Regions from separate parts of the Ferdinandcohnia sp. FSL W7-1320 genome, predicted to be linked through region 2. Evidence: predicted binding sites of a transcription regulator. Region 2 holds the regulator's gene; each other region holds the start of a gene.

Region 1 (4,288 bases), 260 kb from region 2:
TACGGTAACACCACCGCCCGATGCTTGGAAAAAAGGAAGATAGGTTTTGATATCATTGATAATCTCTGAAACACTCATTTCCTTCCCCATATTTAATTTCCAAGTATCAGGGTTATGACAAAACTGGCAACGGAGCAAACACCCCTGAGTGAAAATAACATAACGTAGTCCTGGTCCATCTACCGTTCCACAGGTTTCAATGGAATGAATGCGTCCGTTCATGCTAATCGTCCTCCTCTTTTCTTACATCCTTACATGGTTTCGTGGAATGTTCGGTTTATCACATCAATTTGTTGTTCTCTTGTTAGTTTGATAAAGTTCACGGCATAACCTGATACACGAATTGTTAATTGCGGATATAACTCCGGATGTTCCATTGCATCCATTAATGTTTCTCTGTCAAAGACGTTCACATTTAAATGGTGACCTTTTTTCATCATATATCCATCAAGTAAACCTGCTAGGTTACTAATTCTCGCTTCTTCCTCTCTTCCTAAAGCTCTCGGTACGATTGAGAAAGTATTTGAGATTCCATCTAACGCGTATTCATATGGAAGCTTCGCGACAGAACTCAATGAAGCAAGTGTACCCTTTGTGTCACGGCCGTGGAGTGGATTAGCACCAGGAGCAAATGGTTCCCCAGCTTTACGGCCATCAGGTGTGTTTCCTGTCTTTTTCCCATACACGACATTAGATGTGATGGTTAAAATGGATTGTGTGTGAACAGAGTCGCGGTATGTTTTATGTTTTTTAATCTTATTCATAAAACGCTTCACAAGCTCAACTGCGATGTCGTCAACACGATCATCATTGTTTCCGTATTTCGGGAAGTCTCCTTCAGTCTCGTAATCTACTACAATTCCGTTTTCATCCCGAATGGTTTTAACCTTAGCATGTTTGATAGCACTTAGTGAATCAGCGACCACAGATAGCCCCGCGATTCCGCATGCCATTGTTCGTAAGATTTCACGGTCATGCAATGCCATTTCTAATCGTTCATAGCTGTATTTATCATGCATGTAGTGAATGATATTTAATGTATTTACATAAAGTCCTGCAAGCCATTCAAGCATGAGGTCATATTTTTCAAGAACTTCCTCATAGTCTAGATACTCTGAGGTAATTGGTGAGTATGTCGGACCAACTTGGATTTTCAGTTTTTCATCAATTCCACCATTGATTGCGTAGATTAAAGCTTTCGCTAGGTTCGCTCTTGCTCCGAAAAATTGCATTTGCTTTCCAATTGTCATCGCCGATACACAACACGCGATGCCATAGTCGTCCCCATACGTTTCTCGCATAATGTCGTCATTTTCATATTGAATGGAGCTTGTTTTGATAGACATTTTTGCGCAGTATTTCTTATAGTTTTCAGGTAACTTCACTGACCAAAGTACAGTTAGGTTTGGTTCAGGTGCTGGTCCAAGATTGTCTAGAGTATGCAAGAAACGGAATGAGTTTTTTGTAACCAATGGACGCCCATCAAGCGCAACACCTGCTAGAGATTCTGTCACCCAAGTAGGGTCACCACTAAATAGCTCATTGTAATCTGGTGTTCTTGCAAACTTAACGAGTCGCAGTTTCATGACAAAATGATCGACAATTTCCTGTGCTTCTTGCTCGGTTAGAGTGCCGTTTTTAATGTCTCTTTCAATATAGATATCTAGGAATGTGGACACACGTCCTAAACTCATCGCTGCCCCATTTTGTTCTTTTATCGCTGCTAAATACGCGAAGTATAGCCATTGAAATGCTTCCCTTGCATTTGTAGCCGGTTCTGAAATGTCATAGCCATAGGAGACAGCTAGCTCCTTTAATTCCTGTAGTGCACGAATTTGTTCAGAAAGTTCTTCTCTGTCACGAATGATGTCGTCAGTCATGGTTCCATTTCCAGTTTCAAGAAGGTCTTTCTTTTTTTCTTCAATGAGTCTATCGACACCATAAAGGGCTACCCTGCGATAATCACCAATGATTCTTCCACGACCATATGCATCAGGTAGTCCTGTAATAATACCCGCTTTTCTCGCAAGTCTCATTTCTGATGTATAAGCATCAAATACACCTTGATTATGCGTTTTTCGATAATCAGTAAAGATCTTTACAATCTCCTGGTCTATTTCAAACCCATAGGATTTCGCAGAATCAACCGCCATTCTAATTCCACCAAACGGTTGAAGTGAGCGCTTAAAGGGTTTATCCGTTTGGAATCCAACCACTTTCTCCTTTTCCTGATCAAGGTAACCAGGACCATGTGAAGTAATCGTAGATACAATTTTCGTATCCATATCAAGTACGCCGCCATTTTCCAGCTCTTGCTTTGTTAACTCCATTACCTGCTTCCATAGCGTATTTGTCGCTTCGGTCGGTCCCACTAAAAATTCATCGTCACCCTCATATGGTGTAAAGTTCTCTATTATGAAGTCACGTACATCAATGTCCTTTTGCCATTTTCCTTCTTTAAAACCATCCCATGCTTTCATCATCAATGACCTCCATCCTATAAAAGGTTGTTTACATATATGTTTGTTTTAAGACTTAGTTTGTTCACTACTGAACAAACTTTCTTACAAGTCAATCATACATCGGAACAAGTTTTATGTCATGTGAAATATTTCACAAATAAATAGAATTACCATTTTAGCCATATTTTCATCAAAATTTGGTCAAAATTACTTGCTCGGAGCAAAACTAACCGGCTTGTGTACCATTAATTTCTTATGATTCGGTAGGTGGTGACACTACAATATGGCTGGATTATCATTATCTTCCTAATTTCTGGATTTTGATGTTGCTCCAATGATGTTGGAGTACCACCATCCTCCTAATTTCTGGATTTTAATGTTACTCAAATGATGCTGGATTACTACCACCTTCCTAATATCTGGGTAATAATGATACTCCAACGCCACTGGAATACCTCCATCCTCCTAATTTCTGGATAGCGATGTTACTCCAATCCTGCTGGAGTACCACCAAACAACTAAAACAAATGGGACGGAGGGACAGGTCCCTTGTCCCTGTAAAAATATGGTGGGACGCGGAACCAGTCCCTGTGAACCGGAGGCTGGTAATACGTGCCAGTCTGTATTATGATAAAAATAAAAAATTGGGGTGTGGGACTTACATGGCAAAACTAGTTATTACGCAAAACATAGAAGAATTTCATTTGGATCAGATTAAAAAGATTGTTCCTGACTGGGAGATTGTTGCGGGACGAGATTCATCTGTTTGGTTAGATCATCTAAAAGATGCTGAGGTTATTGTTGGCTGGAAAAAAGAAATTGCGGAGCATTCCATTTTTGCTGACTCAAAGCTTCGCTGGTTACAAAGCTGGAGTGCTGGTGTCAATAGTATGCCACTTGAGGAAATGGAGCAGAAAAATATTGTTCTGACGAGCGCAAATGGAGTTCACGCCTATCCGATTTCAGAAACTATTTTTGCCTTAATCCTCGGGTTAACGAGAAAAATACATACATATGTCCGTAATCAACAAGAGAAAAAGTGGCATCATGCCGATATGAATCTGGAAATTCATGAAAAGACAATTGGGGTTATAGGTGTCGGTCATATTGGGAAGGAAACGGCGAAGATTGCTAAGGCCTTTGGTATGAAGGTAATTGGGGTTCGCCACTCTGACCGGGATGAGGAATTTGTGGATGAGATGTATACAACGGCCCAGCTGTCTGATGTTCTGCCTCATTGTGATTATGTCGTAGTAACTTTGCCATTGACTAATGAAACGCATCATTTGTTTGGGGCTGAAGAGTTTAAAAAAATGAAGTCTTCTGCATTTTTCATTAATATCGGACGCGGTGAAATTGTTGTTGAAGATGATTTAATTGAGGCACTACGCTCAGGAGAAATCGCTGGGGCAGGTTTGGATGTATTTACAAAAGAACCGCTTGAAGAAAACAGCCCGCTGTGGGACTTTGAAAATGTGATAGTGACACCACATACGTCTGGTTCAACAGAGCATTACACCAAACGTGTCATTGAAGATATCTTTATCCCGAATCTAAAAAGCTACGCTCAAGGCGGAGTTCTGCCGAGGAATGTCGTGGACTATAAGAAAGGGTATTAGGGACAAGTACACTGCCCCTGTAAAAAAATGGTGGGACAAGGGACCTGTCCCTGTGTTCCACCTTAATCTTCATCCTTCACATCAATATCTTCTGGGATGGGTTCGTTTAGCCATTCTAGGTAGAGCTTTTTGTATTTTTCAAGCTGCTCGAGGGTAGTGTTGAATTGTTCCTTATTTAATAAGTATTGTTCCCCATCGAAAAGTGCA
Region 2 (4,288 bases):
AGTCTTAGCTCATCAGGTCTCTGATCGAATTACTTTAGATATCGCTACGGATACACTTAAGAAGTTAAAGAAAAACAGGAGAATCAAACTGGCTAAAGGAGCTTATATACATTCTGATCAGGGAGGTCACTATACCAGCCCTGTTTATCAAAAGCTGGTGAAAAAATTCAAATTGGAACAATCAATGTCTAGGAGAGGTAACTGTTGGGACAACGCCCCACAGGAATCATTCTTTGGTCATTTTAAGGACCTGGCTGATATAAAATCATGTGAAACTTTAAAAGAACTTAAGCAAGAAGTGAAAGCTGCCATCCACTACTACAATCACTACAGATATCAATGGAATATGAAAAAGATGACCCCTGTTCAATACAGAGATCATCTTCTTAAAGTAGCCTAGCTTTTTTTAAAATGTCCTTTACAAGGGGTACAGATTACAACGGAGGTTATTTTTTTTATAGATTTCCCTACTCTATCGAATTTGCCGCTTCCATTTCTGCTTTTAGTGCCTTCCTGTAGGCACTTTTTGATACAAGAATACTGATTTCATATAATCCGAATAACGGTACTGTAACCATTAAATGCGAGATTATTTCAGGAGGTGTGATTAAACCTCCGATGACTAATAGAATAAAATACGCGAACTTTCGTATTTTAGATAGAAACATTGGTGTTACTATTCCCAATCTTGTTAAAAACATCACAATAACCGGCAGTTGAAACAAAAAGCCAAACGGTAAAGTCAATTGCAACAGGAATTGAAAATATTCGTTAATTCCAATCACCTGATTTATATCAAGGCGTTCCGCTAACCTTGTCATAAAGTTCACTACAAACGGGAACAAAATAAAGTAGGAGAAAGAAACTCCTATTAGAAAAAGGATTACCGAAAGCGGAATATAACTCAAGGTTACCTTTCTTTCCTTTTCATATAAGCCAGGACTGATGAAGGCCCAAAGTTGATAAAGTAGAAAAGGAGATGAGATAACAAGGGCAATGATAAAAGCAAATTGCATATAGATTTTAATTGGATCTGTCATACGAAAAGCATTCATTGTCAGCTCTTTTGCTTCCTCTGCATTTTGCAAATAGAGAATAACTGGCTCTGCGAGAAAAAAGCTTCCTAATGCAACAATGAAGAAGAAAACGACTACGTAGATCAGTCGTTTTCGTAACTCTCCAATATGATCATAGACGGACATTTCTTTTTCATTCATGTGACTCATCCTATCATTACTTCACATCTTGAGTTTCATTCTTCTTAACATCATCATCGTCATCGTCTGCTAAACCTTTTGTTGCGTTTTTAAACTCACGCAATGTATTACCCGCTGCTTTTCCTAGTTGAGGCAACTTCTTCGGTCCAAAGATTAATAACGCTGCAAATACAATCAATAAAATACTACCGAATCCAAGACTTCCCACTGTAAGTCACCTCCCTACAATTATAAGATCTATTATTATTCTTCACTTGAATCATTTGAATCATTTGAATAATGCTTTAAGAAATATACAAGGGCTTGTAGTTCTACGGCCAAATCAATATGGTGAACCCGAATATGTTCAGGCACATTGATTCGTGCTGGGGTAAAATTAAGAATACCCTTGATCCCTTTATTAACCAAGCGGTCTGTAATCGACTGAGCTGCCCCAACCGGCACCGTTAGAATAGCCACCGTTACATCATCAGGCAATTCTTTTTCCAGGTCATCAAGATGGTGTACCTTTACTCCACCAATACTACTACCTACCTTATTATAATCCACATCAAACGCAAGCTCAATTTTTGTATTATTATTTTTTGAAAAATTATAATGTAAAAATGCTGTACCTAAATTCCCTACACCGATTAAAGTAACCTTCGTTAACTCGTCTTGATCTAAGGTCTTACTAAAAAAGGATAATAAATAATTGACATTATAACCATACCCCTTTTTTCCCAATGCTCCGAAATAAGAAAAATCTCTCCTAATTGTTGCGGAATCAACCTTAACCGCATCACTTAGTTCTGCAGATGAAACCCTCTGTTTTCCTGAGGCATGCAAATTTTTCAAAAATCGATAGTAAAGTGGCAGCCTTTTGGCAGTTGCTTGTGGTATTTTTGATTGTTCAAGATTCACCTTAATTCCTCCACTAACTTGGAACTAACTATAGCTCCCTTATAAAATCTCCGTTCTTTCCACCTGTTTTTTCAGCCAAATAAGTTGGTCCAATGACCATTCCTTTATCAACCGCTTTACACATATCATAGACAGTTAGCGCACAAACAGATGCAGCAGTAAGTGCTTCCATTTCGACACCTGTACTGCCCTTTGTTTTAACTGAAACCGTGATATTTAAAATATATTCATCTTGGATTGTCCAGCTAAAACGTATATCAACGCCCTTTAATGCCAATGGATGACACATCGGAATTAACTCTGACGTCTTTTTGGCTGCCATAATCCCGGCAACCTGAGAAACAGCAAGGACATCACCCTTACTAACCTCATTATTTATTATTTGCTCATAAATGATTTTATTTACAGTAATACTTGATTTTGCAATTGCTGTACGGACAGTATCTGCTTTTTCCGTAATGTCGACCATCTTGGCACGACCTTGCTCATTAAAATGGGTAAATGATGACATAAACAAACCCTCCCATAAACTATACACTATTTTAACACATCTGTCTTTGATACATCTGTGAACAATATCATTGCAGTTGCTCTAATTAGACAATATAAGATACACTGATGATAGAAACAAGAGGTGAAATAACATGATTTTACTACAAGTAAATCAGCTCAAAAAGTATTTTGCTGCTGATCTTATATTATCGAATATAAAGTTAGAAGTACAAACTCGCGACCGTATTGCCATCGTTGGACGAAACGGTGCTGGAAAATCAACACTTTTAAAAATTATTGCTGGCCATATGTCTCATGATGGCGGTGAAATTATCAAACCGAAAAGTGTTACCATTGATTACCTCGCTCAAAACACCGGACTTGAATCGAGTTTGACCATCTGGGAGGAAATGCTAACTGTTTTTGCCTCCTTACAAAAGCTTGAAAAAGACCTTAGAGACTTAGAGGTTAAAATGGGAGACCCATCCCTCTTTGAAAATCCGGTTGACTACCAAAAATTACTTGAAGAATATGATCAGCTACAGGTTGATTTTAAGGAAAAGGGAGGCTATCAATACGAAGCTGATATTCGATCCATTCTACATGGTTTTAATTTTACAGAAGAAGACTACCAAACCAAAATATCCAGCTTAAGCGGCGGTCAGAAGACACGCCTTGCCCTTTGTAAACTATTACTAACCAAGCCTGATCTGTTAATCTTGGACGAGCCAACTAACCACCTTGATATCAACACACTTACGTGGCTAGAACAATATCTACAAGGATATCCTGGAGCACTATTAATCGTATCCCATGACCGATACTTCCTTGATAAAGTGGTCAACCAAGTTTATGAAATTTCAAGACACACAAGCACCAGATATGTCGGTAACTATAGCAACTATTTAAAACTCAAGGCTGAAAACTATGAACTTGAGTTGAAAAAATATGAAAAACAACAAGAAGAAGTGGAAAAGCTAAAGGATTTCATCGCAAAAAACCTAGTTCGAGCTTCAACCACCAAGCGTGCCCAAAGTAGACGAAAGCAACTTGAAAGAATGGAGCTAATGGACAGGCCGTTAGGTGATGAAAAGTCAGCTTCCTTCCGATTTGAAATCGAGAGGCAAAGTGGAAATGACGTACTAAGTGCAAAAGATATCACCGTTTCGTACGAAAAAGGCAAACCGATTATCAAAAATATTAATTTCAATATTTACCGTGAAGATAGCATTGCTTTAGTGGGTCCAAACGGAATCGGAAAATCAACCTTACTAAAAGCAATTATTGAAAAACTCGACAACGTAGAGGGAACATTTCGCTTTGGTTCACATGTGACCATCGGTTACTATGATCAACAACAAGCGGACCTCAACTCGAACAAGCGAGTTTTAAATGAATTATGGGACGAATACCCTCTTAAAACTGAAAAAGAAATCCGTACGGTTCTTGGAAACTTTCTCTTCTCAGGGGATGATGTGTTAAAAACCGTTTCAACCTTAAGTGGTGGCGAGAAAGCAAGACTTGCCCTTTCGAAGCTAATGATGGAGAAATCTAATTTTCTCATTCTTGACGAGCCTACCAACCACTTAGACCTTGATAGTAAGGAAGTACTTGAAAATGCTCTAATTGATTATCCCGGTACAATCCTTTTTGTTTCCCATGACCGATATTTTATT
Region 3 (4,288 bases), 3.5 Mb from region 2:
GTGTTGTGCAGCAGTCGTTTTTATATCAAATTTCACACGTTTACTAAGGTCATACAACCAGCGAAATACCTTTTCATGTTCAACTGGAGAAATCATATCCGTTTCTTTTCCACGACCAGTAGGTACTAGGAAAAAGACGCTCCATAATACACAATCGAGGTCCTCAACTAATTTTGCCATTTCATCTAATGCATGGACATTGTATCTTGATATTACAGTGTTGATTTGAATTGGAATTTCAAGTTCATGTAAATATTTAATGGCTCTCATTGTTAAATCGAATGAACCATTTGTTCCGCGGAAATGGTCATGAATTTCAGCAGTTGGACCATCTAAGCTAAATGCCCAGCGAGCTAATCCTACTTCTTTCGCCTTTTGAATGGCTTCTTTTGTTACATTTGGTGTTGCACTTGGTGTCATGGAAACGCGCACACCTTTTTTAATTGCATATTCGGCAATGTCATAAACGTCAGTCCGCATTAACGGGTCCCCACCTGTGAATACAAGCATCGGATTATTCATCTCATATATTTGGTCGATTAGCTTTTTCCCCTCTTCAAAGGAAAGCTCTCTAGGGTCTCTTTTATACTGGGCTTCGGCACGGCAATGTAAACATTTTAATTGGCAAGCCCTTGTAAGCTCCCAAATCACAATAAATGGAACTTCGTTATAGTCTCTTTCAAACATGAGGCAAACCTCCCTTGTTAATGTACACATTTTAGCATTATAAAATAGTGAGCAATGTGAGGTACATCACAGGAAACGGAGGTGTTTAAAATTGTTCACAAATTAAGAAAAGCGTAAGCACCTTGAAATTGAACGTCTACTTACTACTGCCACGTCCTGTGGCAAACGTAGACGCCAGCACATCGTGTGCAAGTCCGAAAAGCATAAGAAAAGCTGGCGAGAAGGATGCATTTTATCCTTCTTGACTGATTGGCTTATGACCTCAAGGGGGTAGGCGATGGAGCTAGACAACAAAAATATATGAAATTGAAATGAAGAAATATTCTTTGAAGAAATTAAATGTAATTGAGGGTTAACACTACAGCTACAAGTAGGTTTGGAGCCCCCAAGAGGAAAAACAAATAGGAATATCGAATTCTTGTTTTGCGTTCTTTTTTGCTTTCGGTGTAATAGTTCGCTCTGGCACGATCGCCACTTACAAAGGTATCAGATACAATTCCTGCAAGTAAAAAACATATTATACCCAAAGTCCCAGAAATAACTGAATAAGTTTCAAATTGACGAGTAGACAAACCAATTAATAGTAGAAGTCCAGAGGTTACTATACCTAAAATTAAGCCTACTCTCAAACATAATCCCTCCTTAAAGATAGCTCAGATATTATTATTTTATCACATTTTTCAGAAAATTATGAGTGTTAGACTTGAATAATAATAACAAAGACGTTGCGATGTAATATGGCAACGTCTTTGTGACATATATCGTGTGATCCTCAAGTCGGCTTATGGTTTATTTTTTCATATTCAGTTTTATTATTGATATTCTCAAATTCCATACCTTGTAGCTGAAGATCTTGGTCGGTAACAAATTTTACATTGCAAGTGCCTAATAACTGTGTCATTTTTAATTTTTTATCTTTAAGTAATTGTTCAATCTTTTTTGCGACTCTAGCATGATACACGGCAATTAATGGCTGTTGTCTGTCATTGATAATGGGTACGATTGCATCAATACTTTGATCATTGGTAAAAGTAATAAGCTGCTTTACTAGATTGTCTGTAACAAAAGGAGTATCACAAGGTAAAATTACATACCAATCTGAGTTTGTTTTCTGCATGACTGTGAATATGCCAGCGAGTGGTCCATTGCCCTGAAATTCAGGTAAATCCTGAATTATGGAAATCGAGGCTTCGTTTCGAAATTGCTCTTCTAATACAGGATGGCTCACAATATAAAGTTGGTCCACGTTATCTTTTAATGCATCAACTGCATATTCGTAAAAATATTTGTTTTGAAATTGCGCAAATGCCTTAGGGCTTCCGAATCTCCTTGATTCCCCCCCAGCCAAAAGAACACCTATGAATGTCGGGATTTTCATCAGTAAACACCCTTTTGATTTTTTCTTCATAGTAGCATGAATGAAACAGCCTACCAAACAAAATTCATCATGAATCAAAAAAAGTGTAAACAAAGCCTTTAAAGACCATGCCTACACTATGTAAGAGATTGGAATCTGCGATTGATTTTTTATTTTTTACCGATTGCAACGCGCCATACTTCTGGTCCCTGTTCAAGGTATTCCCAAGTGAATGCGTCACCACGTTCGATCATAAACTGGTATTGGAGTGGTCTTGGATCGTGGTCATTTGATAGCTCCATGATTTCACCTGGTTGTAAACTATCAAATGTTCTAAAGATTGTTGGATGCTTATCCTTCGGTGCATAATCTGGTGCGTTTACTTTCGCTGCAAATACCATTTTAAAATTCCTCCTTTTGATTTATGGGTCCATTGTACCCGAGTCTTTTTAGACCATGTTGTGAAGCAAATCACTATTTACGTATGTTTTTTATCATATGTTCCGAAAACTATGCGATAATTAGATTAAATGAATATCCCACGTAAACATCTTGTCATTCTTCATGATTGTGGAGTTTAAAAGAATTAACGGGGTGAACACATGAAGGAATTTGTAGGCAAATGTAAGGAATGTGAAAAAGATATTTTTTGTTTAGATGGTTTTATTAATGGTGTTGTATTAGATGATAAAAATGGAATACTTTGCTTTAATTGCGCTGAAGAAAAGCATGATAACTAAGCTAGGAGTTTGACTCCTAGCTTTTTTGTGTCCAATTTTTGAACATTGTTGTCATCCTCACCGACTATGATTTATATCACTGTTTTAAAAAGTGGAATTGTTACACTAAATGTTGAGTAACCGCATATATAGTTTATTTTGAACAAGGAGTGAGACAGATGGGATTGCCATCGATTCGTGAACAATTGAAAGGAGTACCCTTGTTTCGGGAACTAACATCAGAAGAACTCGACCCAATTGTAGAAATTTCACAGTCACGATTATATAAACAAAAGATGTTTATCTTTATGCAAGACGATCCACTTGATCGTGTATTTTTCATCCAATCTGGAAAAGTAAAAATTTACAAGTCTGATATGCATGGGAAGGAACAAATTGTTTCTGTTCTAGAAGCAGGAGAAATGTTTCCTCATGCTGGCTTTTTTCGAAAAGGCGGATATCCCGCACATGCCGAAGTAATCGAGGATTCAAATATCATCTTCACCCCCATTGATAAGTTTGAAGACATATTGCTAAAAAATCCTGAGCTTTGCATAAAAATTTTTAAAGTGCTTGGTGAAAAAATAATAGACCTCCAAAAACGTCTAGAAGAACAAATTTTGTTAAGCACCCAAGAACAAATCATAATGCTTTTACTTCGTCTATGTAGGAGTAATGGTGAAAAGACTGGAAATCGCTTTAAACTTACAACTCATTTTACAAATCGAGAACTCGCTAATATGATCGGAACAACTCGTGAATCAGTGAGTCGAACGATTTCTGTTTTGAAAAAGAAGCATATTGTTGACTTGACTACAGACGGTTATTACTTATTAGATCATATGAAACTGCATGATGAGATTTTCTAAAACTAACTTTCAGCCTAATTGACAATCCTAAATAAAATTTGCATTTGTGATTCAGGTCACAACGTTTCTCATTGAAAATGATTATCATTAGTTTATAAACGTTGATAAGGGGGACTTTCAAGTGGAATCAAAAGTAGTAGAAGTAGATGTTAGGGAAGATCTTAAAAATAAGATTGAGCCATTTCAAAAGATTATGGAAGCCGTTAAACCTCTACAGAATGGAGATACATTCATCTTACATGCTCCATTCAAACCGACTCCTTTATTTCCTATTTTAAAGGCAAAAGGGTTTTCAAACGAGGTAGAGCAAATTGATAAAAAACATTGGAAGGTTACCTTTACTAAAAGAGGTGACAAATAATGATATTAGATAACCGAGGTCTTGAGCCACCAACTCCAATGATGCGAACGTTAAAGGCTCTCGAGAAACTAAACAAAGGTGAAACATTGACGATTATAAATGATCGTAAACCTATGTTTTTATATGAACAGCTTGAAGAACTTGGTTACAAGCATATAACAGAACCACATCCTGAAGGCGGCTTTCAAATTGAGATTACAAAATAAGGAGCTGCTTGATCATGATACCTCAATTATCAAATGAAACAAATATCAGGCTACCACTTTCTTTCATTTTATTTAGTGTTGCGGCATTG

The links. The regulator Rex, encoded in region 2, represses fermentation and respiration genes when NADH is low (regulators of the CRP and FNR family bind a similar motif). The targets are predictions, from matches to a motif close to TTGTGAAATATTTCACAA.
Region 1: pflB (formate C-acetyltransferase) is a predicted target of Rex. The motif match lies at 2,602-2,619, and genes of this name have one in related genera.
Region 3: NST91_RS18920 (DUF2249 domain-containing protein) is a predicted target of Rex. The motif match lies at 2,504-2,521, and genes of this name have one in related genera.

What each region holds. Positions count from the first base shown of each region.
Region 1 covers NZ_JBBPAM010000001.1:583,659-587,946, reverse strand. Annotated here, with positions in the region: gene pflA (pyruvate formate-lyase-activating protein) at 1-222, opposite strand, end outside; gene pflB (formate C-acetyltransferase) at 252-2,480, opposite strand; gene NST91_RS02885 (D-2-hydroxyacid dehydrogenase) at 3,125-4,081, shown strand; gene NST91_RS02880 (excisionase family DNA-binding protein) at 4,144-4,288, opposite strand, start outside.
Region 2 covers NZ_JBBPAM010000001.1:320,070-324,357, reverse strand. Annotated here, with positions in the region: one part of gene NST91_RS01660 (IS3 family transposase) at 1-400, shown strand, start outside; gene tatC (twin-arginine translocase subunit TatC) at 468-1,217, opposite strand; gene NST91_RS01650 (twin-arginine translocase TatA/TatE family subunit) at 1,234-1,425, opposite strand; gene NST91_RS01645 (redox-sensing transcriptional repressor Rex) at 1,461-2,120, opposite strand; gene moaC (cyclic pyranopterin monophosphate synthase MoaC) at 2,149-2,631, opposite strand; gene NST91_RS01635 (ABC-F family ATP-binding cassette domain-containing protein) at 2,765-4,288, shown strand, end outside.
Region 3 covers NZ_JBBPAM010000001.1:3,833,162-3,837,449, forward strand. Annotated here, with positions in the region: gene NST91_RS18905 (TIGR04053 family radical SAM/SPASM domain-containing protein) at 1-687, opposite strand, end outside; gene NST91_RS18910 (DUF5316 family protein) at 1,023-1,316, opposite strand; gene NST91_RS18915 (molybdenum cofactor guanylyltransferase) at 1,460-2,065, opposite strand; gene NST91_RS18920 (DUF2249 domain-containing protein) at 2,215-2,445, opposite strand; gene NST91_RS18925 (hypothetical protein) at 2,647-2,784, shown strand; gene NST91_RS18930 (cyclic nucleotide-binding domain-containing protein) at 2,943-3,632, shown strand; gene NST91_RS18935 (DUF2249 domain-containing protein) at 3,754-3,993, shown strand; gene NST91_RS18940 (DUF2249 domain-containing protein) at 3,993-4,199, shown strand; gene NST91_RS18945 (heme-copper oxidase family protein) at 4,214-4,288, shown strand, end outside.